Regions from separate parts of the Priestia sp. 3CA3 genome, predicted to be linked through region 2. Evidence: a T-box and tRNA genes for the amino acid it is inferred to sense, from the RefSeq annotation. Region 2 holds a T-box; the other holds one or more tRNA genes.
The links. A T-box is a leader RNA that pairs with one kind of tRNA and senses whether it is charged. The one in region 2 lies ahead of ileS (isoleucine--tRNA ligase), so its partner is inferred to be a tRNA-Ile.
Positions count from the first base shown of each region.

Region 1 (15,472 bases), on a different contig from region 2:
ACCCGATTCTGTAATTCCTAAGTGAAGAGGGTAGTCAAAAGCTTGAGCAGCTTTTTCATATGCTTCAATTGCCAAGTTAACATCGGATGCTTTCATTGAAACGATGATGTCATGAAAATCAAGGTCTTCTAAAATTTTAATGTGATGAAGTGCACTTTCTACCATGCCATCTGCTGTCGGATAGCCGTATTTATCTAAAATACGTTTTTCCAGTGAACCGGCGTTAACTCCAATACGAATTGGAATATTTTTAGCTTTTGCAGCATTTACAACAGCTTCCACTTTTTCACGGCGTCCAATATTACCTGGGTTGATACGGATTTTATCCGCTCCGCCTTCAATTGCTTTTAACGCTAAGCGATAGTCAAAATGAATATCTACAACTAATGGAATGTTAATGCGTTTTTTAATTTCAGGGATTGCATCTGCTGCGCGCTCATCTGGACAAGCAACACGAACAACTTGGCATCCTGCTTCTTCTAAACGTTTAATTTCTGCAACCGTTGCTTCAACATCATGTGTTTTAGTGGTTGTCATACTTTGAATAACTAATTCGTTACTGCCCCCAATTGTTAAATCTCCAACTTTAACGGGGCGTGTTTTTGTACGATGTATAATTTCACTCACGTGATAATCTCTCCTTCAAAATGAAATCAAGAATTTGAATTCATTAATAGAATAACTCTTTATGAACAAAATAACTAGTAGAAAGTACTACCTTAGCTATTTTAACAATGACTATCCCATCTTGACAAGAAGAATGCTGTCATTACTTGTAAATAGGGAACTTATACGTTTTTCCAATTTGAATATCTTCAGGCGCTGTACCGTTATTTAACTTCTTAAAGTCTTTAATCATTTGGTTCATAGAAACCGGTATCGATTTTTTTGTAAGCTCTTCAATGACGGACAAAACTGTATCGCCTGGCTTAATTTTTATTTTTGTATAGATTGAAGAAGAGCTGGCGGCTTTTGTTTCTGCAGGCTGCGCTTTGCTGACTTGAACTGCTTCAGTCGCAGTAGGAATGGTCCCGTATTTAATGTCGTAGTGACAAATATATCCGATAAAAGCGAAAGCGGCTAATGCACATAGCTTTTTCATTATGCTCCTCCTTCATTCTTTTGCTTATGTGTAAAGCCTATGCTTGTCTTACTTAAATATGATTGGAGAACGAAATTTGAAAGAAAAATTAATGATTGTTTCATTAGGCTTATTGCCTTTAATCATGGTGCTGGGAAATTCCATGCTCATTCCTCTGCTGCCAAGCATTCAAAAGTCACTTCACTTAAGTGGAGTCCAAACCAGTTTGATACTGAGTGTATTTTCTATTCCGGCTGCATTGTGTATTCCTGCGGTAGGAATTTTATCAGATCGATATGGACGTAAAAAATTAATTATGTATTCCCTCATCGTGATGATAATCGGTAGCCTTGTCGCTGCTAGTAGCGCTTTGGTCTCTTCTGGAAGCTTTGCTGTGTTGATGGCTGGAAGAGTGATTCAAGGGATTGGCGCTGCTGGTACTACAACGTTGGCAATGGCATTAACTGGAGATGTATTTACAGGGGAAAAAAGAGCAAAAGTCCTTGGGATTTTAGAAGTATATAATGGAGCTGGAAAAGTGGTTGCACCTATAATTGGAGCAACGGCGGCACTCGTTGTATGGTATGCCGCATTTTTTGTGTATCCTTTAGCTGCAGGTGCTGCTTTAGTAGGTATAGGCATGTATGTGAGAGAAGCGAAAACAGGTTCAGATTCAGTATCTGTTGGAGAGTATTTAAAGAGAGCCATTGGGATCGTCTATGATAAAAGAAAATCGCTTTTTCCTTTATTCTTTGTGGGGGGACTGGGGTTGTTTTTATTATTTGGCATTTTATATTACTTATCTTTTTTAATAGAGGAAACGTATCATATAGACGGTTTTTTCAAAGGAACCGCTTTTTTATTTCCTCTTGGCGCGATGACGCTCGTTTCTTATTGGACCGGTCAGCGAATCAAAACAGATGTAGTGCTCATGAAAAAATTGATGATAGTAGGAATGATTCTTTTATTCGTAATGTTTGGAGTATTAACGGTGATTTATACGCTTCCTGTGCTGATGTTTTGTTTGACAGTCGCCTTTGGCGGCTTAGGATTTGTTCTTCCTTGTATTAATATGATGATTACTTCAGCGGCTTCAGACGAAGAAAGAGGATTTATTGTATCCATTTATGGAACGGTGAGATTTTTAGGAGTAGCGTTGGGACCCGTTGTTTTTGAAGTGTGGATGCATACTGAAAGGCTGATGTTTATTTATAGCTTTAGTTTGCTCGCAGCAGGAGGTTTGTGGGTTTTGTATCAGTTGAAAATTTTTTCTTCTGCAATGGGGAGAAGAAAAGTTGTACAGAAATAAAGAGGCTGGGACAAAAGTATGTTAGTTGAAGAAGCTCCGAACAAATTTGATTCTTGATCAAGAATTAAATTCGTTCGGAGTTTTTCATTGGCAGGGTAAACATAGATTTTATGTATGTAGGTGCTTCTAGCGGTTGATTGGATTCATTTCGTTATGTTTCAATCGCTTTATTAGATTTTACCTTTTTTCTCATAGGAACCCTTGTGACGAGCAATAAGTAAATGAAGAACGTTCCTATCCAGTAAAGAGAGCTATGTGTTGCTAGAGACAAAGAAAAAGCTTCAAAAAGCGTATAAAGCAGCGTGAAGGCTACCGTACTATAAGCGCTCAGTGCCCATAGCTGTTTGAAAGGAAGCTGCTTCTTAGTGATGAGTCCAATCAGTTTTCCAAGATAAGCAAGGCAGGTAATAGAAAGGAAGTTTAGTCCAGATGTTAATACGTACAGTAAAAGCATAGCGATAGGGACAAGTATGTATAAAGAAAATTTTTGTTCGTGCAGCAAGTTTAACAGTTCATTTTTATCTTTATGATGCCAGTTTAGCAACTCATATGAATACGTTTGTGTTTGTGAATTAGTCGTGATATAAATTCCATCCTTTAAAAAACCAATTGCATGAGCAGGGGAATGAAACCGTTCAATAGACTGTGAGGGGTCTAAGATAAAAGCGGTACCGTTTACTTTTTTTGTGAAAGGTTGGCTTGACGTAAGCTGTGAATTTGAAATAGAAAAAGAAGAAACAGATTTCGGGAGATCTGTAGTCGCGGTATGATAGCCGTTTACAATTGTCAAAGTCATAAAGAAAAATGTAGGCAGCAAAGAAATGAATGTTAAAAACAGCACAAAGCCAATTGTTTTATTCGTATGCTCAAAGCGAAGCGACTTTATTTTTTGAAAGGAAGTAAAACTCCATGCTATCTTTTTCAGCATGCTCATTGTAAAGCCTCCTATTATTTAAAATTCTGATTATACCTTATTTTATAGCGGAAATTTAAGGTTTACAATAGGTTTTAGAAAACGTTACCAATTACAATGGTGCGATGGAGCGTTTTGTCAAAAGCATTTCTTTATATGTACAGATTTTGCTGTCATTGTTTTTGGGGGTTATTACGGGCAGTTTGAGGACTGTGCTGTTAATAGTGCAGTGGTACACTCGAAAATCGTTATCTGAAGATATATTCGAAAGTAAAATAAAGGAAGGTCTCGTGGTGCAAGGTCTTTCTTTATAGGAGTGGTTATTGTATGATAAATAGTAATAATAAAAAGGATAGGTGCGGGCATGGCTATTTTATGTTGGGCATTAGTTATCATTAGCTTTGTTGTATCGTTTGTTGGGTTGGTTTATCCCATCATCCCAAGCGTGCTATTTGTAGCGCTAGGATTTGTCATATACGGTTTATTTTATGATTTTAGCTCCTATAGCTGGTTATTTTGGGTGATACAAGGATTGTTAGTTGTCGCACTTTTTTTAGCAGACTATATCGCTAATATTATTGGTGTGAAAAAATTCGGAGGCACTAAAGCAGGCGTTTGGGGAAGTACAGTTGGATTGCTTGTGGGTCCGTTTGTTATTCCGGGATTTGGAATTATTTTAGGGCCGTTTATCGGAGCGATTGTAGGAGAACTGATTGTTCATCGGACCACAATTAGCAACGCAGTAAAAATTGGAGTAGGTTCGGTTATTGGCTTTTTTAGTGGCGCTATCTCAAAAGGATTTATTCAACTGTTGATGATTGCCTATTTTTTATACGCTGTTTTAAAATAATATATTGACTTTAGGCCAGAAACATGTTAAATTTTTAATGTCGCTAGTAAATGTTATATTGTTCCACAGTAGCTCAGTGGTAGAGCTATCGGCTGTTAACCGATCGGTCGTAGGTTCGAGTCCTACCTGTGGAGCCATGGCGGTGTAGCTCAGCTGGCTAGAGCGTACGGTTCATACCCGTGAGGTCGGGGGTTCGATCCCCTCCGCCGCTATTTTCCAATTTACGTTTGTGACATACATAATTCATATTGTTCCACAGTAGCTCAGTGGTAGAGCTATCGGCTGTTAACCGATCGGTCGTAGGTTCGAGTCCTACCTGTGGAGCCATGTGGACCCTTAGCTCAGCTGGTTAGAGCAGACGGCTCATAACCGTCCGGTCGCAGGTTCGAGTCCTGCAGGGTCCACCATTTATAGGGTTGGAGGAATACCCAAGTCCGGCTGAAGGGATCGGTCTTGAAAACCGACAGGGGTGTTAAAGCCCGCGGGGGTTCGAATCCCTCTTCCTCCGCCATACTATTGTCTATTCAAAGCTTCTTTTGAGAAAAAGAAGCTTTTTTTATGTTTAAAAGAATAGCGAATGGGAATTAGGTAAATATAAATCATGGATTAGGTACTTTTTATTTGAAAGAGTAGGGTAAATTTGCTAATCTAAACGTATATGGTGCTTTTGCGCCAAAATGCTTACATATTTTGAAGGAGGAATTATTCATGGCTTACAAATTACCAGAACTACCTTATGCATACGATGCACTGGAACCACATATCGACAAAGAAACAATGAATATTCACCACACAAAACATCACAACACATATGTTACAAACCTAAACGCTGCTGTTGAAGGCAAAGCGGATTTAGAAAGCAAAAGTATTGAAGAGTTAATTTCAAACTTAGATGCTGTTCCTGAAGATATCCGTACAGCAGTACGCAATAACGGTGGCGGTCATGCGAACCACTCATTATTTTGGACAATCCTTTGCCCTAACGGCGGCGGTGCTCCAACTGGTGAATTAGCAGACGCTATCGCTAGCAAATTCGGCAGCTTTGATCAATTCAAAGAAGAATTTGCAAATGCAGCTAAAACTCGCTTCGGTTCTGGCTGGGCTTGGTTAGTTGTAAACAACGGCGAATTAGAAGTAACAAGCACACCAAACCAAGATAGCCCATTAATGGAAGGCAAAACGCCAATTCTTGGTCTAGACGTTTGGGAGCACGCTTACTACTTAAATTATCAAAACCGCCGTCCAGATTACATTTCAGCATTCTTTAATGTTGTAAAATGGGACGAAGTTGCTAAGCGTTACGACGCTGCAAAATAAGCTGAAGACGTATTTAAGAGCCAGTAAAGTAATTATTACCTTTACTGGCTTTTTTGTTTTCCAATTCTTTTACATATCTCCTTTTCTTTTTCACACACTAGGTGTAGAAGAGAAAAGGAGTTTTTTGATATGCCTTTATTAAAAAAAGTAGTTGGAGATGTAGAAGTTAGTAAAGATTTACTTTTGCTTTTAATTATAGGCGGTCTTTATGCCTTGGCTATTTCAATTTCCAATTCGTTTGTTAACATTTATCTGTGGAAACAATCAGGCGAATTTTCGGATCTCGCTATTTATAATTTAGCGGTAGTGGTGCTTCAGCCGCTTACGTTTATTTTAGCAGGTAAATGGGCCAAACGAATTGACCGGGTTGTGGTTTTAAGGTTAGGCGTATCTTTTTTAGCTGTTTTTTATATCGCTGTATTAGTCAGTGGAGCTAACGCAGCCGAGTATTTAGTATTGCTTGGTGGACTGCTGGGTATAGGATATGGCTTTTATTGGCTAGCTTTTAATGTGCTAACCTTTGAAATTACAGAACCTGATACAAGAGACTTTTTTAACGGATTTTTAGGGATCTTAAACTCTTTTGCAGGGATGATTGGTCCTTTAGGAGCGGGCTTTGTTATTTCCGCTTTGTATGAATCACTTGGGTATAAAATTGTGTTTGGTGTATCTCTGCTATTGTTTGTCGGTGCCGTTGTGCTTAGTTTTTTTATTACAAGACGCGCAGCTGAAGGAGTATACAAATTTAAAGAAGTGTGGGCTGAACGAAAAGTCAACAAAGACTGGAATCGAATATTACAGGCTCATTTCTTTCAAGGATTGCGTGAAGGTACGTTCATTTTTGTCGTATCCGTCATGGTATTTATTACGACGGGAAGTGAATTAGCTTTAGGAACTTATGGACTGGTGAATTCAGCGGTGGCGTTTGTAGGATACTATGTAGCCTCAAGATTTATTAAGCAAAAAAATCGCCTTCGATTTATTTTCACCGGGGGCCTCCTTCTCTATGGAGCAGTCTTTTTGCTTATCTTTAACTTATCGTATCCAAAGTTAATTATATATGCTGTTTGTATTGCCATTGCCTATCCTATTTTGTTGGTTCCATTCATTTCTCTAACGTACGATGTGATTGGACGAGCAAAGGACGTTGTTTCAAAAAGAATCGAATACATTGTTGTCAGAGAAGTATTTCTGAATATTGGGCGCGTTGTTTCCATATCTTTATTTTTAATAGCCGTACTATTTTTTGATGAAGCAAAAAGTATTCCCGTTTTATTAGCTATTGTTGGAGCAGGGCATACGATCATTTATTTTTGTGTAAGACATATCTCACAGCCTCTGCACAAAAAAGAAACGACTGTTACTCCTCCAGTATTAAATGAAGGAGACGGAGAGTCTCCAGCTTAGAGTATTATCAGCTCCTTCATTTGTACTATGGAAAATGCCTCGCTTTTCTTTTAGAATAAATACGTTGTGTAAATAGGCACCTGCCAGGTGTCTATTTATTTGCTAAATGTCTGATTTTATGGTGTTATGGTATATATGTTTTATAAAGTGTAGGTGTTGGTATGAAAAAGAAAAAAAGAAGAAAAAGTCATGTGCCTTTTCGTGTGAACTTACTTTTCTTGACCGTATTTGCCCTATTTTCCGTATTAATTTTGCGGTTGGGACTTGTTCAAATTGTGTACGGTGAGAATTACGAACGAGAAGTCGAAAAAACACAGGACGTTACAGTCAGTACGCCTGTTCCTCGAGGGAAAATGTACGATCGGTATAACCGCGTAATTGTAGATAATACCTCTTTAAATACGATTACATATACTCGTTTTCAAGGAAATACAGCTGAAGAAAGGCTGCGCATCGCTAAAAAGTTAGCCACTATGATCGATGTTCCTTACACCACAAATGTGATTGATATTCCAGAAAATAGAAAGAATAAAGATGCTAAAAACGTGGTAAAAATTACAGAACGCGACATGAAGGATTATTGGATTATGCTTCACCCTAAAGAAGCGGAGCAGAAAATTACGAAAGCTGATCGTAAAAAAGTTCAAGATGGTGAAATGACTGATGACGAACTGTATCAACGTCAGTTAGACCGCATTTCTAAAAAAGATTTAGAAAGTTTAAAGAGTGATTTAGAAGTTCTAGCTATTAAGCGCCAAATGGAGGCAGGTTATTCTAACACCCCGCAAATTGTTAAAAGCGGTGTGACAAATGAAGAGTATGCCGTTGTAAGTGAGCATTTAGATGAACTTCCGGGTGTTGATACAACAACGTATTGGGATCGCTCATACCCAGAAAACAGCACTCTCCGTACTTTGCTTGGAAATGTATCCTCTGCCAACGAGGGTCTGCCCAAAGATAAAGTACAGTATTACTTATCAAGAGGCTATAGTCGAAATGACCAAGTTGGGACGAGCTATTTAGAGAAGCAATACGAAGCTCAGCTCAGCGGTCAAAAAGAAAAAGTCCAGTATGTAACAGATGATAAAGGAAATCTCCTTGATACAATTCAAGTGTCGAAAGGCGAACGCGGCAGTGATTTAGTTTTAACTATTGATATGGAGCTTCAAAAAGCGGTAGAAAAACAAATTACGGACCAGCTTTTAGCCAAAAAGAAAATGAAAGGAACGCAGTTTTTAGACCGTGCTTTTGTGATTATGATGGATCCTCACACAGGAGAAATCTTAACAATGGCAGGTAAAAAATACACCATTGATAAGAAGACTGGGGTACCTAAAATAGAAGATTTTGCATTAGGGAATATTTCAACATCTTATACAATGGGCTCTGTTGTAAAAGGGGCAACGGTTCTAGCTGGCTTAGATTCAGGAGCTATTAAGCCAAACACAGTGTTCGTTGATGAACCGTTAAAAATTAAAGGAACACCAATTAAGAAATCAGCTGAGGCTGAGGGGTTAGGACCCTTAACGTATTCATCCGCGTTAAAATATTCATCCAACGTATTTATGTTTAAAACGGTAATGGCGATGGCTGGATTACAGTACCACAAGAACATGACTTTACCGATTAAACCTGACACATTCAGCGAACTGCGTTCGTACTACAGTCAGTTCGGCTTAGGCGTATCAACAGGCATAAACCTCGATAACGAATCAACAGGTGTACAAGGCGGAAGCAATGTTCCAGGTACAGCGCTTGATTTAGGAATTGGCCAGTATGATACGTACACGCCGCTGCAGCTTGTTCAATATACTTCTGCAATAGCTAATGGAGGGTATCGCATCAAGCCGCAGCTAGTAAAAGAAATCCGAAAGCCAACGATAAAAACCGATGAAATTGGCGGTACGCAGCATTCATTTGAACCTGATGTGTTAAATCGTATCACGATGAAAGAAGAATACATTAAAGATGTTCAAAATGGCTTTAAGCGGGTTACGCAGGAACAAGGCGGTACAGGGTACGCAGCTTTCCATACAGCGAACTATAATCCTGCTGGTAAATCTGGAACGGCACAAGCCTATGAGAAAAACCCAAGCGGAGGGGATCCGATTAAAGTTAATAACTCAAACTTTGTGGCCTTTGCTCCGGCAAATGATCCTGAAATTGCAGTAGCTGTCGTGGTACCATCGGCATTTGTGCCAAGTGCACCAAATACCATTACAAAAGAGCTTGCTCGTTCTGCGCTCGATACGTATTTTGATTTAAAGAAAAAAGGTGAACAAGAAGTAAAAGATCAAGAAGAGAATCAACAGGCTGTCATTGCAAACGACGCCAATTAAAGAGGCTGGGAAAAAGCATATTAGTTGAAGTAAGATCCGAACGACGTTGATTAAGAATTAACGCTGTTCGGATTTTTTTATTGAGAGGGTGAACGTAGATTTCATGTAAGTAGGTGCTTTAAGCGGTTGATTGGAGGGCAGGGCGAAGACTTCTGCCGGAAAAGCGGAAGAAGTGAGACCCCGCAGGAGCGGAAGCGACAACGAGGCTCACCGGCCGCCTGCTTGCACGGAAATCAACAGTGGTGTCAGAAGAAGTGATTCGTACTGGCTTATTTATCTAATTTACTTATCTTTATATCAAATTAATTTAGTTATGTCTCAACCTCTTCTTTTTTGTTAGAAATCTTTACATATATGGTTTTTTATTGAATTTAAGGGTCGTAAGAACTAGTTTTTTACCTAAAAAACACGCAGATAGGCCTTCATTTACAAAAGCTTTACATTGAGTTAAAACACAATTAATAGTCGGCTATTATTCTGTAAGTGTAAGGATTAATAGAAATGATCAAAATAAGGGGAAGCGTTCGGCTTCTCGTATGTATTTACACTAATAGTAAACAATAGATATTAAATAGACATAGAGAGACTTTTATTGTGCTCAAAACGGTTAAAGACGATGAAGGAGGATTATCCAATGGCAATAACAATGGAATTGACTAACAAAGAAAAAGTAAATACTCCGCAAACAAAAGAAATTGTATATAAAACAAAAGGTTTGAATTTATGGTATGGCAACACACATGCCTTAAAAAATATTGATTTAGACATTCATGCTAACGAAGTTACCGCGATCATCGGTCCATCGGGCTGCGGAAAATCAACATATATTAAAACGTTAAATCGTATGGTAGAAATGACGCCAATTGTCCGTACATCAGGTGAAATTGAGTATAGAGGAAAAAATATTTTTGATAAATCGTACCATGTGGAAGAGCTGCGCACGCAAGTAGGAATGGTTTTCCAAAAACCAAATCCGTTCCCAAAATCTATTTATGATAATATCGCGTACGGTCCAAGAATTCATGGCGTTCGCAACAAGAAAAAACTAGATGAAATTGTTGAAAAAAGTTTACGAGGAGCAGCTATTTGGGACGAAGTTAAAGATCGTTTGAATCAAAATGCGAATGGGTTGTCAGGTGGACAACAGCAGCGTATCTGTATTGCGCGCTGCTTGGCTATTGAACCCGACGTTATTTTAATGGATGAGCCTACTTCTGCACTCGATCCAATTTCGACATTAAAAGTAGAAGAGTTAGTACAAGAATTAAAGAAAGACTTCAGCATTATTATTGTTACACATAATATGCAGCAAGCGGCACGTATTTCAGATAAAACAGCATTTTTCTTAAATGGAGAAGTGGTAGAGTACGCAGAAACAGATAAAATCTTCTCAATGCCATCTGATAAACGCACAGAAGATTATATTACAGGTCGTTTCGGTTAAGACATACAAGGAGATGGGATGAGTGGTTGTACGCGAAAAGTTTCATGGTGATTTAAAGATATTACGTGAAAAATTATTAGAAATAGGGCGCTTAACGCATGAGGCGTTATCAAAATCAATTGAAGCGTTGCAAACAAGTAACGTTGAGCTGGCGCTAGAAATTATCGACGGTGATTCATACGTGGATGACTTAGAAGAAGAAATTAATGACCTAGCTATCCTACTGATTGCAAAGCAGCAGCCCGTGGCTATTGATTTAAGACGTATTATTGTGGCAATTAAAATTGCTTCGGATGTTGAGCGTATGGCAGACTTTGCCGTTAATGTAGCAAAATCAGCTATACGAATTGGAAACGAAGAATTAATTAAGCCGTTAGAACATGTAAAGAAAATGCACGATATTTCGATTGAAATGCTGAGCCTTTCGTTAAAAGCTTATCACGAAGAAGATCTTGTGTTGGCTAAAAAAGTAGCGGAAATGGACGATCAAGTGGATGAGCTTTACGGAATAACAATTAAAGAACTTTTAAGTCTTGCTAAAGAAAAGCAGGAGGCTATGAACCAAATTACACAGCTTTTATTTGTAGCCCGTTATTTAGAGCGTATGGCTGATCATACCACTAACGTAGCAGAAAGCGTATTTTACCTTGTAAAAGGCAAACGCTACGATTTAAATGAATAGTGGAAAAAGAGGCTGGGACAAAAGTGTTTTAGTTGAAGGAAGATCCGAACGATGAATCGTTCGGATTTTTTTCATTGTATCGAGAAACGTAGGTTTAATGTAGCTGCTTCTAGCAGTTAATGAGAGGGAAGGGCAAAGACTCCTGCAGGAAAAGCGGAAGCGACGAGGAGGCTCATCGCCGCCCTCGGAAAGCGACATTTTGCACGGAAATCAACAGCGGTGTAACAAACGATTCATACGGGCCCATGCATCCAATTTGCTGGCCTGGATTTTTTAACACAAATCGACAAATTGCGTTTATTGTGGCAACTTTTTCTGAATGGTAAGATGTTAATAAGTTTATACGGCATTTATATGTAGAAAAAACAATCTAAGAAACGAAGTGATAAAACAGTGGCTCCTAATCTTATTCAAAACTTAAATGTGTGTATAGCTACTCAGCTTGACTCATCTCGTATTTATGTTCACTGGTCGTTTTCAGAGCATATTCGAGAAATGGTAGAAAGTATGTTTTCGACACGATGGGAAGAATTGAATCTAGCTATGTGTACGTATGATATAACAGGCCTTCATTTTAACGGCCATGAATCAAACCGCTATTATATGAAGGGTCTTACTCCTAAGCAAGCCTTCATATTTATGAATAGCTTGGAAAGTGAGCGCACGTATGTAATAGATATTGGTATTCAAGATAAAGAAGGAAGTTTTTTTTCCCTTCTTCGTTCGAATCCGGTTTATTTGATGAAAGAACAGCATGAACAAGTGAATGTAACGTCGTTGAGCTGGATGTACGAACCTGTAAAAGTTCACCAGGGTGTTCAAAATGAATTTAGCACATATTCCTTATATTCAAATGACTTGGAGCAGGTGAAGAAGCAATATGAATAGTGATGACTGTATTCTTTTAACTTATATGCATTATCCGTTGCTACATGTACTTCAAGCAAAGAGTGAGTATCCGCTGTTTGAACAAGTAACGAACGAATTCATCCCTTTTTTAGATCAAATTGAGTCTGAAAAATTGATAGGTGCAACAGCTGTGATGTCTTGTGTATTTTTGAACGTATTAAACGACGAGGAGTTTAATACTCGTTACGCTCAGTATTTACACCAGTTTTCAAGCCGGCAGCATCAGAGAGCACTCACTTTTTTAAAAAAGTGGGACGGGAGCTTGTTCTCAGCCTGCAAATATTTCTTTCAGCATGACATGCTGGAATGTATTCCTACTACCGTAACGAACGCGTTCGTTTCCATCCTTAAAACAGAACAAACATTAAATCTCCAAATTACAGAAGCAATACGTGTTTTTCAACAGTTTTTTGAAAAAAAGCCCGTCGGTTTTTTTATACAGCAAGGAGAGTATACTCATCAAGTAGATATGCTCCTGAAATCTCATGAAATGCGCTACACCTTTGTGAAGTCATCAACAGATGAACTAAAAAAGTCCCCTGCTGGTATTATCTTGTTTCCATATCCTAAGCAAGGAAAACAAGTTGAGGAAGGAACAATGAATAAAGCGAGCGCTGTTTTGGATTTGAAAGCGAAGGACACGCTTGGCTTTCAGCGAATGCAAGCAGCAAGCGGTACATTTCAATATCCTTTAGATTACGCGAGGGATATACAGTTTCATCAAAACGAAACTCTTGCACTCTACGGTGCAACAAAAAGCGCCGAATTTGTCAATGAGAACAATCAATTGTTTATTTCAACCGTACAGAAGTCAGAGGCGATGCTAGGTGTGATCGATTTTAAACATCCTAGCGTGGTGAATGCCATCTACCGACAGTGGCTCCTTTTAAGTAGCAGCGATTGGCTTTATACTTTTGAAAAAGTCAGAGGTGAATACGAAAGGCAAATAAAGCTGTTTGATTTTCTCTGTCACGAAGAGAATCCAAGGATGGATAGTGAAAACAGTTTTCTTTCAGGAAGTTCTTTTTTATACCCTGTAAAAGAGATAGAGCCGTCGGCTTTATCAGTAAATCAATATAAAGGCGGTCTCTCCATTTTAATGCTTGCATGGGAATTCCCTCCTCTAGTTATCGGAGGACTTGCACGACATGTATTTGATTTATCCAGAGCGTTAGCTAGAGCGGGTCATCACGTTAGTGTATTAACGACGTATGTAGAGGGGCTGCCGGAATATGAACGTTTATACGGTGTTCACGTTTACAGAGTTAAAAGCCTGCAGCCTCATCATCCGGATTTTTTGACATGGGTAAACAGTTTGAACGTGGCTATGGCTCTTAGAGGACTGGAGTTAGGCTACAAGCTGTCTTTTGACGTTATTCATGCTCATGACTGGCTTGTTGCATCCGCAGCAAAATGTTTAGCAGATAAAACGGATAGGCCGCTAATTACGACCATTCATGCGACAGAACATGGGCGCAATAATGGTATTCATAATGACATGCAGCAGAAAATTCACTTGCAAGAAGAGGAGCTGATTCGACAATCAAGCTCAATCATTGTCTGCAGCGACTATATGAAGAAAGAATTAATCACTTTATTTCACGTAGAACAGGATAAAATTGCTATATTTCCAAATGGAATTGACAAGCAGCTGGTAGTCGACGCAGTAAATGAACGGTTAAAAGAAAGTTTACAAAAGAAATATAATTTTAGAAAGGCCCCTATTATTTTTTCAATTGGACGAATTGTATATGAAAAAGGATTTCAGCTATTTATTGAAGCAGCGGAACTATTTAAGAAAAAACAAATAGATGTTCAATTTGTTGTGGCGGGAAAAGGGCCTTTACTTCATGAATTTCGAACACAGGTAAGTGAAAAGCAACTAGACAAATACGTGTATTTTATTGGATACATTACCGATAACGAACGAAATCAACTTCTTCAAGCTTGCAAAATGGTTGTTTTTCCAAGTCTATATGAACCTTTTGGAATTGTGGCTTTAGAGGGGATGGTAGCCAAGAAGCCAACCATCGTTGCCGATACAGGAGGTCTAAGCGATATTGTTTCACATTTCGACACGGGCCTGACGTTTGCCAGAGGAGATACGCTCGAATTAATCAACTGTATTGAATTTTTGTTAAAAAATGAAAAAATAGCTGCGAAAATCAGCGAAAATGGGTATAGAAAAGCAACAACGATGTTTAGCTGGGAGAAAATCGCTATCGATACAAGTAAGCTGTTTCAACATCACATTTGCCAGGATAAAAAAAGGAGGGAGGCAAAAAATTGAAAGCCATTATACTTGCTGGCGGTAAAGGAACAAGACTGCAGCCCTTGACCTACACGATTCCAAAGCCTATGCTGCCGCTTTACGATAAACCTGTGATGGAATATAGCATTGAACTGCTTAAGAAACATGGAATTACAGAGATTGGGATTACGCTGCAGTATAGGCATGAACAAATTATTGAATACTTTGGGGATGGCTCTCAGTGGGGAGTGACGCTTACTTATTTTATCGAAAAAGAGCCTCTTGGAACAGCGGGCGGAATTAAGCGAGCAGAGGCCTTTATTGAGGAAGACTGTATTATTATTAGTGGAGATGCCTTAACAGAAATTAATCTTCAAGACGTTATTCATTTTCATTATGAACAAAAAAGCGAAATGACCATTGTTACAAAAGAAGTAAACGACGTGCGGGGTTATGGAGTGGTGACGATAGATGAAGGGAATCGAGTCACGGGATTTGTAGAGAAACCCACCTACGAACAGGCCAATAGCCGATTGATTAATACGGGAGTGTATGTGATCAAAAAATCCGTTCTTGATTACGTGAATTCTTATGGTCCTACAGATTTTAGCTTTGACATTATCCCGCTTCTTTTGGAATATAATCATACTGTGTGCAGTTTTGTAACAGAGGACTATTGGATTGATATTGGGCAAATCCACCATTATCGTCAAGCACACTATGATTTGTGGAGCAAGTGGTTTGGCGATAGACAGGAAAGTATTGTCTCAGATGACGCGCTTATAGAAGAAGGGGTGACTGTTTACGATCCGGTTTACGTAGGAGAAAATGTGGTGATTAGAAAAGGTGCTTCAATTGGTCCTTACACGATTATCGGAACCAATAGTATCATAGAAGCACATGCTGCAATCGATAAAACGATTTTGCTTCAAAACGTAACGGTGGGGGCAGAATCGTTTTTATACAACGC
Region 1 is NZ_JBXENJ010000001.1:374,019-389,490, forward strand. Features, by position in the region: gene ispG (flavodoxin-dependent (E)-4-hydroxy-3-methylbut-2-enyl-diphosphate synthase) at 1-618, opposite strand, end outside; gene AC1VNJ_RS01885 (hypothetical protein) at 770-1,102, opposite strand; gene AC1VNJ_RS01890 (MFS transporter) at 1,179-2,390, shown strand; gene AC1VNJ_RS01895 (DUF1189 domain-containing protein) at 2,542-3,324, opposite strand; gene AC1VNJ_RS01900 (DUF456 domain-containing protein) at 3,668-4,153, shown strand; tRNA gene AC1VNJ_RS01905 (tRNA-Asn) at 4,216-4,290, shown strand; tRNA gene AC1VNJ_RS01910 (tRNA-Met) at 4,292-4,365, shown strand; tRNA gene AC1VNJ_RS01915 (tRNA-Asn) at 4,406-4,480, shown strand; tRNA gene AC1VNJ_RS01920 (tRNA-Ile) at 4,484-4,560, shown strand; tRNA gene AC1VNJ_RS01925 (tRNA-Ser) at 4,572-4,664, shown strand; gene sodA (superoxide dismutase SodA) at 4,862-5,470, shown strand; gene AC1VNJ_RS01935 (MFS transporter) at 5,600-6,877, shown strand; gene AC1VNJ_RS01940 (peptidoglycan D,D-transpeptidase FtsI family protein) at 7,039-9,216, shown strand; gene AC1VNJ_RS01945 (hypothetical protein) at 9,343-9,474, shown strand; gene pstB (phosphate ABC transporter ATP-binding protein PstB) at 9,863-10,660, shown strand; gene phoU (phosphate signaling complex protein PhoU) at 10,683-11,342, shown strand; gene AC1VNJ_RS01960 (hypothetical protein) at 11,462-11,668, shown strand; gene AC1VNJ_RS01965 (DUF4912 domain-containing protein) at 11,736-12,230, shown strand; gene AC1VNJ_RS01970 (glycosyltransferase) at 12,223-14,541, shown strand; gene AC1VNJ_RS01975 (sugar phosphate nucleotidyltransferase) at 14,538-15,472, shown strand, end outside.
Region 1: it encodes a tRNA-Ile, which carries the amino acid that the T-box ahead of ileS (isoleucine--tRNA ligase) is inferred to sense. The anticodon was not compared.

Region 2 (15,472 bases):
TTTTTACGATAGTCTTGAACCGCTCGAATTACTTCACGAGCGACTCCTTCCTGCACAAGTTCTTCGGTTAACGCCGTATCCAACACCGCAGTATACGTGCCGTTGGATGCAACCGCAAAACCTTCTTTTGGCACTTTTTCAACAAGTACGTCTGCCGTTTCAAGCGTTAGGTTTTCTCCTGAAGCAAGCGTAACACTTAGCTTGCCTTGTTCAACAAACTCTTTTCCTTTCTCTTCTGAAAGGTTTTTCAGCGCTTGGTTGACCTCATTAACTTGTTTCCCGAACTTTGGTCCAGCCTGTTTAAAATCAAGTTTTAATACGTATGAAACAAGTTTGTCGTCGTCTTGCTCCACGTTAAAGTTCTTTACATTAAGCTCATCTTTGATGACATCACGATATGCTTTCCACTCTACATCTTCTTCCGTTACCACAAGCGAAAGACTTTGCAGAGGCTGCTTTACTTTTAACGAATGCGTATTTCGGATGCTTCGGCCTAGTTCCACCACTTGAAGCACCGCTGCCATTTCTTTTTCCAGCTTTTCATTCACTTTGGTTTGATCATACACAGGATAGTCTGCTAAATGAACGCTTTTCCCTGTCAGATTTTCATGAACGTCATCCGCAACGAAAGGAGTAAACGGTGCTAACAGCTGACTAAGCGTGACTAACACTTCATGAAGCGTATCGTAAGCCGCTGCTTTTTCGCCGTCCATCCCTTCTGACCAAAAGCGATCGCGAGAACGTCGTACATACCAGTTGCTTAGCTCTTCAATGAATGCTGCGATTTCACGAGCGGCATTTGTAAATCCGTAATCTTCAAGATGTGCTGTTGCTCGCTTAACCGTACTATGCAAACGCGAAAGAATCCATTCATCCAATTTTGTTTTTTTCAATTCATACGTTTGCTCAGGGTTATAGCCGTCAAGCTTGGCGTACAGAACGTAAAAGCCGTACACGTTCACAAGTGTATCAATCACTTTTGACTTCGCTTCTTGCACGACCCGCTCTGAAAATTTCTTCGGATTCCAAGGTGCACTGTCTGCTAAAAGCGCCCATCTAAGCGCATCCGCACCAAATGTATGAATAAGATCAACAGGGTCTAGCGCATTTCCTTTACTTTTAGACATCTTTTGACCGTTTTCATCTAACACGTGGCCAAGAGACAAAACGCGCTTATAAGGCGCTTTTCCAGTAAACAGCGTTGAAACTGCCATCAAGCTGTAAAACCAGCCGCGCGTTTGATCAATTCCTTCTGCGATAATGTCTGCTGGAAACTGCTTTTGAAACAGCTCGCTGTTTTCAAACGGATAGTGATACTGCGCAAACGGCATCGAGCCGCTGTCAAACCAAACGTCAATCACTTCTGGCGTTCGCTTCATTTCTCCGCTGCAGACCGGACACGTCAGCTGCACGTCATCTACATAAGGCTTATGAAGTTCAATGCTGTCATCAACGGAATGAGACGCATGATTTTGAAGCTCTTTGATACTTTTCGGAGCTACTTGATGCGCACATTCCCCGCATTCCCATACGTTCAGCGGCGTTCCCCAGTAGCGCTTTCTGCTGATGTTCCAGTCCACCATATTTTCTAAAAAGTTGCCAAAGCGACCGTGCTTGATATGATCCGGGTACCACGTCACGCTTTCATTGTTTTTCAAAAACTGTTCCTTTAACGCCGTCGTTTGGATAAACCAGCTTTCATTTGCGTAATAAAGAAGCGGCGAGTCGCATCGCCAGCAAAACGGATAGCTATGCTCATGCTTTTCTTTATGGTACAGCACGCCTTCATTTGCTAAATAACGAACGATATCAACGTCGCAGTCTTTCACGAAACGTCCTTGAAAAGGCGGCACTTCAGACGTGTACTGTCCTTTTTCATCCACTACGTTCACAAACGAAAAGCCGTTTTCTTTTACGACTCTGTAATCATCTTCACCATATGCAGGTGCTAAATGAACAACACCCGTTCCGCTTTGATCCGTTACGTAATCAGCCGTTACGACTTCATGCCCTTTTTCCACTTTCACAAAATCAAACGGCGGCTCATATGACATCCCTTTTAACTCATTTCCTTTATGATGAGATAAAACCGTATACTCTCCTTTTAACACTTTGTCTGCAAGTGCTTCTGCCACTATATACACGCTGTCGCCTTGCTCAGCGCGAACGTAGTTCATCTCTTCATGCACCGCAAGCGCCACGTTTGACGGAAGCGTCCAAGGCGTTGTCGTCCACCCTAAAAAATACTCATTATCGCGGTTTTTCACTTTAAATTTCACCGTTACCGTTAAATCTTTTACATCTTTATACCCTTGCGCTACTTCATGCGAACTCAGCGACGTTTGACAGCTCGGGCAGTAAGGTGATACGCGGTGGCCTTTATAAAGAAGTCCTTTGTCATGAATCGTGCCAAGCACGTTCCATACGCTTTCAATGTATGAATTCTCTAAGGTGATGTAAGGGTCTTCCATATCAACCCAATAGCCAAGCTGCTCCGTGAACGTGCGCCATTGTTTTTCATACACAAACACACTTTCCTTACACTTGTTGATAAAAGCTTCTACGCCGTATTTTTCAATGTCATGCTTCCCCGATATCCCGAGCTGCTTTTCGACACCGAGCTCTACCGGCAGTCCGTGCGTATCCCAGCCTGCTTTTCGGATCACTTGATGCCCTGTCATCGTTTTATAACGAGCCACCACGTCTTTAATCGTCCGGCCAAGCGCATGCCCTACGTGAGGAAGACCGTTGGCTGTCGGGGGCCCTTCATAAAATACAAACGAAGGATGCCCTTCTCGGTTTTGAACCGACTGCTGAAACACATTTCCTTTTTGCCACTGCTGCTGGATACGCTGTTCGCGCTCTTGCGAAGACTCCCTTACATTCACTTCTTTCATGTGATACCACTCCTTTTAAAGTTAAAAGCACACAAAGAAACCCGTCCCTATGACTAGGGACGGGTTTTAAACCGCGGTACCACCCTGGCTTCTATTGATCCGTTCATCAATAGCACTCAGCAACGTACAATCATACGCGTTCTTTTTAACGGTAGACTACCGTTCAAACTTACTTATCGTTCAGTTTGACTTCTCAGAGAGGATATTCCCCTGCGGCTTGAACACTGGCTTTCAGCTATCACCAGCTCTCTGTGGAACAAACTTGCAGCGTACTGATTCTCTTCAACGAATTTGTGTGCTTTTATTAGTAGCTATTGTATGCGGTTTGGAAGGGAATGTCAATGTTTTGAAATCCTTATTGAGATCCAAAGGTTTAGATCTAGGTTATTTTGTTTCTGCACTTAACATTTGTTCGATTTTATTACGCGCTGTTATTCCGTTCTTATCTTTCCATTCAGAAGTTCCGCTGCTTCTTCGCTGTGTCACAAACACTGCCGCAGCTGAGATAGAAGAAAAAATTTGATCTTGTACCAGCATGTATCTACCATCTTTTATTTCTAGTACACCGTTTTCTAGAAAAGTATTAATATGGTCTTGCTGCCTTTTAAGTTTAGCTCCTTCTAGCTGTTGTTCGCTCGCAAGCAAAGCTCCTTTATAGACAAGAAATCCATCGCTAACATATTTCCCGGTCGCATACGCATCTCGGCGCTTACAATATAGAACGTCCTCTACTATTACTGATTTTATATCTTTTGACAAATGTGTCTCAACTTGAACAACCTCTTCTATCGCTTGCTCTGCTTCAATCTTTGGTATGTCACCAGACTGTACAGCTTCGCTTTCATATTCTATTCCATTTGAAGCATCCGCAAAAATGGAAAAGCCTAACCCACCAAGTAAAACTTTAATAACATTAAAAATATCTGTCAGGTCGTCTCGTCTAAATTCACGCACAAACGGTTTTGTGGGAACGGTTTGATTAATATCATATGTACCAGAGCGCATGGCTGCTAGATAAGAAATATGTTCTAAGTATTTTACATCAACTTTATCTAATTGATCTTGAGAAGCATTAGAGACAATTAACACGGCCACATCCCAAAAACTTTTACCTGTTGATGGACTAGCATGCTGTCTTAAACGTTCATATCCCACTTCTGCCTCTCCAATATATGCCTCTTTATCTTCTCCAAATAAAAAATAAATGCCGGGCTTTTCTACTTCGCTTTCACCCTTTAAATCTTTCAAACTATTTCTGGGAATGAATACAGCCTGTATCGTTGTATTCGGCACCTCAGATACTTTAATCCCATTTGGATCTTCATCGTAAAACCAAGTCTGTATTCGTTTCGCACCGCTTTTTCGTAGCATCTTTCTTCCTCCGTCTATATCTTCTTGAACGTATTTTAACTGACATTACAATATGTAAATCACTTCCTAATTATAGACGCAGCAATCTATCATTCACAAAAATTAATTTATATCACCTGCTTGATATCTAGCAGGTCCCCTAAATACTTCTCTAACATGCCACCCAAGAAAATCTTCACTCGGCTGATACGCCGGATGAATAGGATCTCTAAGCTTTTGCCCGTGAAACTTCATAAGCCATTCTTCAAATCCATTCGTCCCGTGCGCTTGAGTTGCCACTAACAGCTCATTATGATCTGAAAAAGTAAAAACTCCTCGATCAAATAATTTATGATGCATTGAACATAACGCGATTCCGTTACTTTCAATGTAAATATTTATCTGTAAAGCTACGCTTATCCACTGCTTCGCTTAGCTCCCATATTCCATCTCCTGTCAAACGAACAAAAGGATGCTCTGGATGGTAGGAACTCCGAGAAGGTCCAAACTCCATAAGCAGCTCTTTTAAAGGGATTTTCACCTCCCTATACGGCAGGTGCATTCGTTGCTTGGCCTGTAGCTGACCTAGGGCATACAGTATCAACAATGGTTTGTGCGGAGCTCGTTGATCCCTTTTTTTCCAGATGTTTAAGTTCTTTATTTTTTGTAGTACTTCTTCTCTGTTCATAAGCTTGCTTTAACTCCCATCTATAAAACTATTTAAAACCTTAGAGCTAAGACCGTTTTTGAAAAAGTATTAATAAATATAAGTATAATAGCTAATTCTATTATATGACAGCATTAGATGGGCCAGTGAACTTTATTTACAGACGCGTTTACAAAACTTTACTTTAAGCTTTCTTACCCAAATTATTTTGTTCAAAGTATTCTTTTTTCATATCTTTTCTGCTTTTAAAACTTACTCGTCCTGTGCCTTTAATACATACGTTATATTAATCCTCTCATAAAGAAAAAAGCTCTCCAAGAAACATATAGGAGAGCTTTTAAAGGTTGCATACATTTTTTATCGTTGGGATTCTCTATATCCAGCTGCTTGTGCATCCGCTTCTGAACAAAACCAAACAATGTTATCTTGAGTTCTGTCATAATAAGCTCCGCCAGGTACGTGGTAAATTTTCGAGTTTTTGTTACCTTTGATTTGACCCGAACAAGACATATTAGACTGTTGATCATCACTCGGATCATTTTCAAATGGCTTATAATTTCCACTGCTGCTAGTAGAACTGCTTGTTGTAGCCTGTTGACTAGCTGCTTGTTGTTGAGCTTTACGCTCTGCTTCTTCTTTTGCCGCTTGCTCCTCAGCTTTTCGTTTTGCTTCTTCTTTTGCCGCTTGCTCCTCAGCTTTTTGTCTTTTCTCTTCTTTTACTGCTTTATCACTATCATTCTTTTCAACTTTTTGCTTGCTGCTATCAGCAACATCTTTTTTAGATGCAACAGTGACGCTGTTTTGCGAAGAACTTACTTGAGTTGAAGCAGGAGTAGATGTTGATTCTTCATCACTAAAGATTCCAACAATAAATAAACAACTAAGAATTAAATATAGATAAGAAAATAATACACGTTTTCTTGTTTTGACTTTAAATTTAGGCAATACCCATTTTGGCTTTATTAATCCAACAAGGAAACCTATGATGCTTAGAAGGAAAAGGAATAAAGATAGTCCCGTAATAAAATTATGAGTAGATGCTGGTAACAAAGCATTTAAAATAAATAAAAGAATTAATGTATAAACAGTCGAAGCCATAAACATTTTCCAAGTTGTCTGTGAACGATATCCTAATACCTTAGTCCAGACAGGTCTTTTTACTACGTTAACTTCCATAGAAGAGTGGTTACGAATAACTTGCTCTACTTCCTTTCCTTTTACCTCTATTGTAATATCCCTATTTTCACCATGACCTACAAATGTAAATACTGATTTTGCAATGCTATGGTCAATTGTAACGCTAGAGAAATCAGCCCATTCATACCGCTCAATTAACATTAAATTCTGTTCAGCGTTGTTGTTAAATTCATAAAAATTCATACCTTTATCGTCTACTGACGAGTAGCATAGATTTGAACTTTTTTTCCTGTAATTAGCTTTTGATACTAGCAACAGCTTATTTTGACTATTTGTATAATCGTTCTCTATATAAGCTTTTGCAATTGCTTCATTGGATTCTTTTTGGTTCTTATACCTTGTCTTAGACATTTTGACCTTTCCCTCACTCTTTCTTGATTCCTTACACTAATAATAGGTAAGTTAGTGTGAACCTACTAATATTCGATTCATATGCAACTAATCTATCTTACAATAAAATGTTGTATAAACGGGCACTATATTTCCTTTAATTTCTTTAAAAGGGCTATTTTAGATTTGGCCTGCACTTATAAAGGGAGCGAAAAGATTAAAAGAAGGAACGAAATGTTATGAGTATAATATTTTCAGCTTCATCTCCATTTTCATACTCTTTCTTGTTCTTATTTTTGTAATTAAGCAAGGAAATGTTCCTTATTAACAACATCTACTCAAATAAAACCATCGGCTAAGATTTAGCCGATGGTTTGGTTCGTTAGAGTCTTTATTTATTTCTAAGAATGTTCATCTGCATAACCTGGCTTCTAAAGGAGGGGTAAAAGAGATACTCATACCTCTGCAACACATCAAATAAACATATACAGAATGATACCTCTGATGGGATTCGAAAGGAGAAATCACCTTTGACAAAATATCGGATTATGACCTTTGATGGAGGCGGCACTTTAGGTGCTTTAAGTTTACAACTTTTGAATAGATTGGCTTATCAAAACCCTAAGTTAATTAGTGAAACCAATGTTTTTTCAGGAAATTCGATTGGTTCATTTACTGCTCTTGCGTTAGCAAGCGGAAGATCACCAGAAGAAACGTTTGATTTTTTTAAAGATCAAATCTTACCGGCATTCAGCGTTTCCCGACCGGGCGGACCTGTTTTTAACCAACAAGTACCCTATTCTGGTTTTATTAAAGCCATACGAACATTTTTCCCCCGAGACCTTCGCCTTAGAGACTTAAAGAAACGAATTGTTGTGCCATCCTTTCACTTATTTTCACCGGAGCTGAATCGTTGGAATCCTGTGTTATTTCATAATTTTCCTGGTTCTCCCTATCTTAATGAAAAAGCAAGTGACGTAATACTTAGGAGCAGCGCTGCACCTGCAACGCAAAGAGCTTATCAAAACTATGTGGATGGGTATACAGTAGCAACTAACACCAGTACAGCTAGTATCGCGTTTGCAGTCGGAAAAGCAAAGCAGCCGTTAGATCAAATTGCCGTATTATCTATTGGAACAGGTGAACAGCCAACTCAATTAAGAAGAGATACAAAGGGATGGGGAATGGTGAGTGCCGATAACATACGCCCCGAAGATATAGAGGACCTTCCGCCGAATTGGGGGGTGCTTTTAGACCGATCTCCAAATGAACCGTTGCTGCCGTTTCTTCAGATTATCTCTGGTGGATCGAGCTACTATGAATCAATGGTTAGCTCTGAACTTTTAGGCGATCAGTTTTTCAGGTTGAATCCACGGATTCCTAATTTCTCTAAAACAGATCCTTCGGTGGTGCCCGCTCTTATTTCAATTGCTAATAAAACAAATTTACGGCCTGCATTTCATTTCATTGAAAAAAACTGGAATTGCTAATGTTTTTTGAGAAGAGTATTGAAATAGGGAATTTGTTGTTTTATGAACACGAATTCCTTTTTCATTCTTGCCTATTTCCCCTATTAGATATTAGAACTTTACGCTTTTCAGCATTTTAAAAATGAATTTTTCTTGTTTTTCCCCTTGTTTCTCTGTTAAATGATCTCCAGTGTATTTGTAATAAAGCTCGATTACTTTATCCGTATTTTCATCTGCTATATATGCTACATATGTATTTGGAACATACTTGATATTGTTCTTTACAACTTTTTCTTCAGTTCCTTTAAAATATGTATATGCTGAATCGTAATATATACTGATATGCGCTGTTTCTATCTTTTTTGGTTGATTCACATGTAGGTTCTTTTTGAACAGACTCTCTACATTTACCTCCTTATTTTCTTTTACCTTCTCTGCCAGTTCTACGTTTATGTATGAAATTCCATTTTTATTATTAAAGGAGTTTTCCGAAGAAGCCACCCATCGCTCATAAGCATTTCCATTGAGAGAGTAGTCTTCTTTATTTTCATGAATTAACTGATACTCCTCTGGAAACCACATCGTATACTGCCCTGTCTTCGATTTAAACTCATAAAATCCATCATCTACTTTTTTATCTTTTTCTAAAAATTCTCGTGTAAAGTGATCATTAAAAGCGGGGACGTTTGGATAACGGGTTTCATTTCCCATCCATATACCTCCTATTAAAATAGTAGCTCCAGCAATGACTGCACTAACTATTTTTGTGCGTTTTTTCATCATAGCACCTCCTTTTACTTATGTTACGACCTATATTTTATACATGTTCGATACTACCACACTTATACTAGGAGAGACATGAGCTTAATGAATGAAAGACTCACAAATAGTCGCTACCACTCTACCAAAAAAGGAAAAGTCGCCTCCAACCACAACAACCGCTAGCTCCAAAAAGGAACTAGCGGTTGTTCATAATCTCTCAGAAACCATTCACTCTTCCACCGGCTTCTGCTCATCTGTTAATGTATCAATTTTAGTAATTTGAAGTTTGTCTTTGCCAGCAGCTTTCACATGATAAATTCGTTCTTTTTTAAACTGCGTGCTCGCGTCATATGAGTCGGTGAACGTGTACACTTCGTTTGTATAAATGCTGTAGGTTCCATCATCATGTGACTCTGTTTTTGTCACAAGAAACTGATCGTTAGCAAACGATACGTTTTTGCCGGCAAGTGATGTGATGTAGCTTTTCAGCTGTTTATACACTGGCTGATTCGAGTCGATATAAGGTGCCATCCCACTAAAGTCTCCGCTGTTTAAACTTGAAAAGTAAGCAGCTTTATAGGAGATAAAAAAGTTTTCAAGCTCCGTTTTGCTGACAGCATCTGGCTTAGGCTGTTCATTTTTTAACGGTTTCGTGCTGGCCGTAACTTTTATATCTGAGCTTGTTTCTGCCGTTTGATTGTCACGATTCATATATACAATCGTCAGTAACAAGACAAGGAGGATAGCTCCTCCTATTAAAATAGGAAAAGTGCGCCGTGATGATTGCTGCTTTTTGAGCACGGGAAAGTCTGCGTAGGCTGGCAGCGTAACAGGGTTTATATCTAGCTTTAACCGAGCTAATGACCCTGGTATTTCTGTACTTTTTGCACTGGCAAGCGGCTGAAGTGCTAATAATTCTTCGTAGGTAACAATAAACTCGTTTACTGCTATTCCTTTATACATGCCGTAAATTCGGTTCCATAGCTCTTGACATCGAGTAGCCTTTATATCTTCACTCAGTTCGTTAAAAAATGGTCGTGATTTTTTAATAAAAGCCGCTAACCACGTTTGATGAACGTCAACTTTGTGGACTGCATGTAGGTCGTTAAGTGATTGCTTTAACTTGGCGTGTTCATTTGCATCGTTTTGGCTAATGACTTCCATACTGCGTTCCGTTTCTTTCAGCACGGTAGAAAGACTCTTACTCATTTTTTCTTGTAGCGCATCAAACTGGCTGCGAACATCCGGCCAGTGCAGTTCGAGTAACTGTTTTTGTGCAGTCGTGGCTTTTCGAATGTTTTCATTTAGCTCATGCTGCTTTGTGCGAAAGGCGGTTGCTTTTTGTTTGGTCACTACTTTATTTTTGCTTAGCTGATGCCATTCTTGCTTTAAACTCTTGTCTTCTTCGAGTACTGTGGCTGTCGCTTGTTTTACATGTTCATGCTTTTTTTGAAAGTCAACGAACGCGGGCAAATACGTATTCCAGTTTTCCTTCATTTCTTTTAACGATGACGCGTTAGCATGTTTTTCTGTTAGTTGAAAAAAGTCATTTCTAAACGCCACCATATCCGCTTCAGAAAAAAGTTCTTTTCCGAAAAGCTCTGTAACACTTCTATGTATGCTTGTTAACTGTTCAATCTGTCTCATATTGCTTTGACGCTTGTTTACGTACTCCTGATAGTCGCTTGAAAGAAACGTCACCATTGTATATTCACTGTTGTTCATATTGTACTCTGTCCGTTCTTTTTCCAGTTCGTCATACAGTTTCTGCAATTGACGTTCTACTATGGAGAGAAATTTTTCTTTATCCATCCCGTCTACTTCTTCTTTTAGCATGTTTAAAGATTCCTTTTCTCCAATAAGAGATTCCTTTTCTTTATATAGCTGTATCCACCTTTCTAGTAAATGTGCTGCTGATTCATTCCAGTGGCTTGTATTCATCGTTTGCTTCACCTGTTGTTTTTATTTTTATCCTTTCTTAACTATACAGGAATTGAACAGAAATTCTATTACAGTTTTATTACTCTTGAAAAATCAGCTTCAAGCTTTCTAGAGCCGCTTCTAACGTTTGTTTATCTCCTTGATCGTAGCTATGTGCCACAAGCACTACGGTTGTAAATACGGCTTTCCATTTTGCAAGCCTGTGCGTTTCTTCATCTACTTCTCCGTATTCTTTGAAAAAACGAGCTCTTCCTTTAGATGGTAAGAAGCTATAGGCAATCGCTAGGTCAACTGCCGGATGACCAATATGAACATCCCCCCAGTCAATAATGCCTGAAACCATATTGTTTTGATCAACAATCATGTTCTTAATATGAAGATCTCCGTGAACTAGTACATGTTTTTCTTGATACTTAATTTCTTGTATGTCATTTACATAGTCTTCAAGAATCTCTTGTTTTGAATAAAGATTACGCTCTTTCATTTGCTTGACATACTTCTCTAGCGCAGGCTTTCGCTTCATCATATCAAGCCGATTTAACTCATCAAACGGAACACTGAGCTCTTGCGCTTTTGAGTAAGGATAGTGATGTAACGTGCGAAGAAACCTCGCTAGTACAGAAGCGGATTGTATGCGCTCTTCTTCTGTTAATCTTGCAGGCGGAGTTCCTTGCACGTAGTGATAGCCCGTAAACGGCCAAGGATATGCTGCATTCGGCTTACCGAAAAAAATGGGCTCTGCAATCGATAGAGGCAATTGAGAAGCAAGACTTGGTAAAAGCTGATTTTCTGTTTTTAATAGCCTCACTGCGAGTTCTCTTCTTGGAAACCGAAACACAAAGCGGTCGTTTACTTGATAAACCGTATTGTCAAAGCCGTAGCCAAGCAGTGAAACTTTAGCGGGCGCAAGTTCTGGAAACTGCGTCTCGATTAGCGTTTTGGAAAGCGCTGCTGATACGATTTGTTCTGCATCCCATGCATTTGGCACTGTGATCACCTTTCTTTAACGTGAAGTTTGTATGTAAAGTATACTATAAATAATTTTGACCATAAAAACCCTCTGACACAAAGCCAGAGGGTTTCAGTGAGTATATAAATAAGATAGAATGCCTTAGAACGGCACACTACGCCTCTAAGTTAGTAGCCTACGGTACGTTTACTACTTAATACGTACACCAAAATACCTCATTGGCTGTTTCTTCAACATGCTCCATCTTAATAAAGTTCAATAAAAGATCCGTTTGGTCATTTCCTGTATACTCATCTTGATCAACATTATAAAATTGAATAAGCTCGACCTTGTACATACCGTTTTTAATATCAATTCTATACTTAGAACAGTTTTGATCAGGCACAGACTGATCTTCAAACTGGGCGGCCATCGTAAGGCAGTCATAATCTACGAGATAAAGCTGATGATTGGTTACATTTATATAACCTGTTGCTTTTCTAAAGTATGTACCTATATCCGACTCTGTTCCAATCTTCACTTCTACGTTCCAGGAGTGTTCAATTCCTTCTTCTGTCATTTGACATACTAGGATATTTCTCTTTTTCATTTCACTGCCGAAGTGGTTCAGAAGCTGGTCTAGCTCCCAATCCTCATCGACAAATGATTGGTACTCTTTTGCGTTTGCCACTCCAATAAAATTGGTATCGCCAAAATCCATACAAAACTTCACTTTATCTCCTCCGAACTTTTGAGTAATTTTTATGATCCATTAACATATATCCGCAAACTTCTTACAAGCCTTCTCTAACTCTTCTTTTTTAGCAAGCTGACAAACCCACTCTTCAGGAATGCCCTCCAGCTGATAATATACTCCTGCCATAGTACCCGTAATAAAGCCTATTGTGTCTGTGTCTTCTCCTAAATTCACAGCAGTAAGTACAGCTTCTTCGTAGTCATCACTTTGCAGAAAAGACCAAAGCGATGCTTCTAGCGAGCTGACGACGTATCCAGTTGACCCGATTGCATTTCTCGCTGCGTGCGGCAAGCTTAGGTTTAACACTCGTTCATACGCAGAAAACTCTGCTTCATACTCCGTACCTGTTAACTGCTTTTGACAGAGATTTACCGCGTTTTCATATGCTTCAAAAGGCTCGTTGCCGTCAAGAAGACGAATAAGCAGCTCCACGTATATAATGCAGCCAAGCGTAGAGCGCACATGGCGGTGCGTGACGTGAGCAATTCTTTCTATTTCTTCTTTTCTTTTTGTAAAGCTAGGTTCATCACATAGTGTAAACGCAAGCGGGGCAATACGCATAAGCGCTCCGTTTCCATTGTCGTATTCAGCGCTTCCTCCCCACTCTTCTTTAGGAAGTCCGCTTTTATAGCGGCGAATCGCTTCGCTTGTTGCGATGCCAATATCAAACATTTCTCCGTACGGCGTCCAGTAGCCATCCGACCAATAGTTCGCAAACTTTTGCATTAAATCATATTCATCTTGTTTTTCTAGTAGATTATCAATCAAGCACATCGTCAGAGATGTATCATCTGACCACGTTCCTTTAGGCTGGTTGTATGTACCGTAGCCTGTCATAGTTGTGATCCGAAATGTATCGCGTTTTTTAAACTCAACTGGAACGCCTAAAGCGTCTCCGACAGCTCCTCCTAGAATTGTAGAAAGTACTTTTTTATGTAGCGTCATGTGATCAACTCCTTTCTATTATTGTAATTGTTTGATTTTGGAATTTGCAAGAGATCTCTTGCCTAGACGTTTTTTCTTCTTTTTACAAAGGAATTTACAAGCCTTAATCTAATTTAGTAAGAGGTAAAAAAACATGTGAGGTGTGGTAGATGATTCATTTTTTTGAATATAATTGGCAAGTGAGAGATGAATGGTTTAGCTGGTGTTATCAACTTTCTAGAGAAGAACTGTTGAAGAAGCGGACTGGAGGAACGGGCAGCATTTTACAAACTCTGTTTCATATTATTGATGTGGAAGACAGCTGGATACGCGCCATCCAAGGTAAACCAGATATCGTTCTTTCTTTTGAAGAACACGATACGCTCGAAAAGCTTCAAGCACTCTCTTCTGCACATAGACCCGAAATTGCCGACTTTCTAAGTCATTTGAATTTTTCCAACAAAAGGTACGCAACAGTCCCTTGGGATTCTACTTCTTACACGGAAGCTGACATTTTGCATCACATCATCATTCATGAAATCCATCACATCGGCCAGCTTTCTATTTGGGCAAGAGAGATGAATAAACAGCCTATTTCTTCTCACTATGTAGGAAGAAACATAAAAGACATTGCTTCGTACTTCTCTAAAAACAATTGACCAACAAGAACAAACGTTCTATAATCAATTTGTAAATATATGGAGGTTAAAACAATGAGACCCGAACTTTCAAAAAATTTATCTATCAATGACTTCACGGATTTTTACTGGCTCAAAACCGAGCTGCAGCAATTTTGCCGTAAAAACAACATGAGCCCGTCTGGATCTAAAATGGAACTTTCAAAAAGAATTGAAGTGTTTTTAACAACCGGTAACACTCAACACTCAGGAGCACCTTCTAAAAGACGCTCGTCCTCTAAAACACAAGCGCCGCTAACATTAGATACCGTCATTGGGGAAAATCACCGCTGCAGTCAAGAAGTACGGGCTTTTTTTAAGAAAGCCATTCATCCTACGTTTCATTTTTCCACATATATTCAAAACTACTTTAAAGAAAATGTAGGGAAAACCTATCGAGATGTGGTAAAAGCGTGGCATGAAGAAGAAAAACGAAAAAAGCAGCCTTCTTATCAAAAAGAAATTGCGCCTGAGTTTGAATACAACCGCTTTATTCGCGATTTTTTTAAGGATCCGAAAAACAATGGAAAAAGCCGCGATGATGCAATTGCGGCGTGGAAGCATTTAAAAGTTCAGCCTGGAAGCAATCAATACCGCTCTTAAATCAAACTCTACATATAAAGACCATTAAAACACCACCTCAAGAAAAGGTGGTGTTTGTGCACGCCTGTAGATTTCTTCACATACGCATGTGCTGTTTGTTGCGGCGTAAAATCTTTAGCTATAAACGGACTCTTTTTTAATTAAACCAAGCGTCTGTGAAGTAGACGCATGAATTTCGTTAAAGAAGTCTGGATGATCAACTAACGACATGCCATAGGAAGGAATCATTTCTTTTATCTTTGGCTCCCACTTGTTCATGTTTTCTGGGAAGCATTTTTCCAATACTTCAAGCATAACGTGAACCGCCGTCGATGCACCAGGCGAAGCGCCAAGAAGTGCAGCAACCGAACCATCAGCGGCACTTACAACTTCTGTACCAAACTGAAGCGTTCCTTTTCCTCCGGCTTCCGTGTCTTTGATTACCTGCACACGCTGGCCTGCTACAACGATATCCCAGTCTTCGCTTTTCGCGTTCGGGATAAACTCACGCAGTTCTTCGACACGTTTTTCATTTGATAACAGCACTTGCTGAATTAAATATTTTGTTAACGCCATTTCTTTGACGCCTGCTGCTAGCATGGTTAAAATATTATTCGGCTTTACAGAACTGATTAAATCCAGGTTCGAACCTGTTTTTAAGAATTTTGGTGAAAAGCCGGCAAATGGACCAAACAACAGCGTCTTTTTGTTGTCAATATAGCGTGTATCAAGGTGCGGAACTGACATTGGCGGAGCTCCGACTTTGGCTTTTCCGTATACTTTCCCGTGGTGCTGCGCAATGACTTCAGGGTTATTGCATACCATAAATAATCCGCTTACCGGGAATCCTCCAATATGCTTGGATTCAGGAATACCTGTTTTTTGAAGTAAAGGCAAGCTTCCGCCTCCACCTCCGATAAAGATGAACTTTGCCGTGTGGTACTCAACTTTGCCGCTGTCTACATCTGCG
Region 2 is NZ_JBXENJ010000002.1:2,563-18,034, forward strand. Features, by position in the region: gene ileS (isoleucine--tRNA ligase) at 1-2,897, opposite strand, end outside; T-box leader at 2,950-3,192, opposite strand; gene AC1VNJ_RS04830 (GIY-YIG nuclease family protein) at 3,282-4,268, opposite strand; partial or broken gene AC1VNJ_RS04835 (HNH endonuclease) at 4,371-4,935, opposite strand; gene AC1VNJ_RS04840 (sunset domain-containing protein) at 5,272-6,462, opposite strand; gene AC1VNJ_RS04845 (patatin-like phospholipase family protein) at 6,972-7,931, shown strand; gene AC1VNJ_RS04850 (hypothetical protein) at 8,022-8,690, opposite strand; gene AC1VNJ_RS04855 (TcaA NTF2-like domain-containing protein) at 8,901-10,613, opposite strand; gene AC1VNJ_RS04860 (phosphotransferase) at 10,693-11,601, opposite strand; gene AC1VNJ_RS04865 (hypothetical protein) at 11,777-12,283, opposite strand; gene AC1VNJ_RS04870 (ADP-ribosylglycohydrolase family protein) at 12,335-13,264, opposite strand; gene AC1VNJ_RS04875 (DinB family protein) at 13,414-13,902, shown strand; gene AC1VNJ_RS04880 (DUF6434 domain-containing protein) at 13,957-14,523, shown strand; gene AC1VNJ_RS04885 (malate:quinone oxidoreductase) at 14,638-15,472, opposite strand, start outside.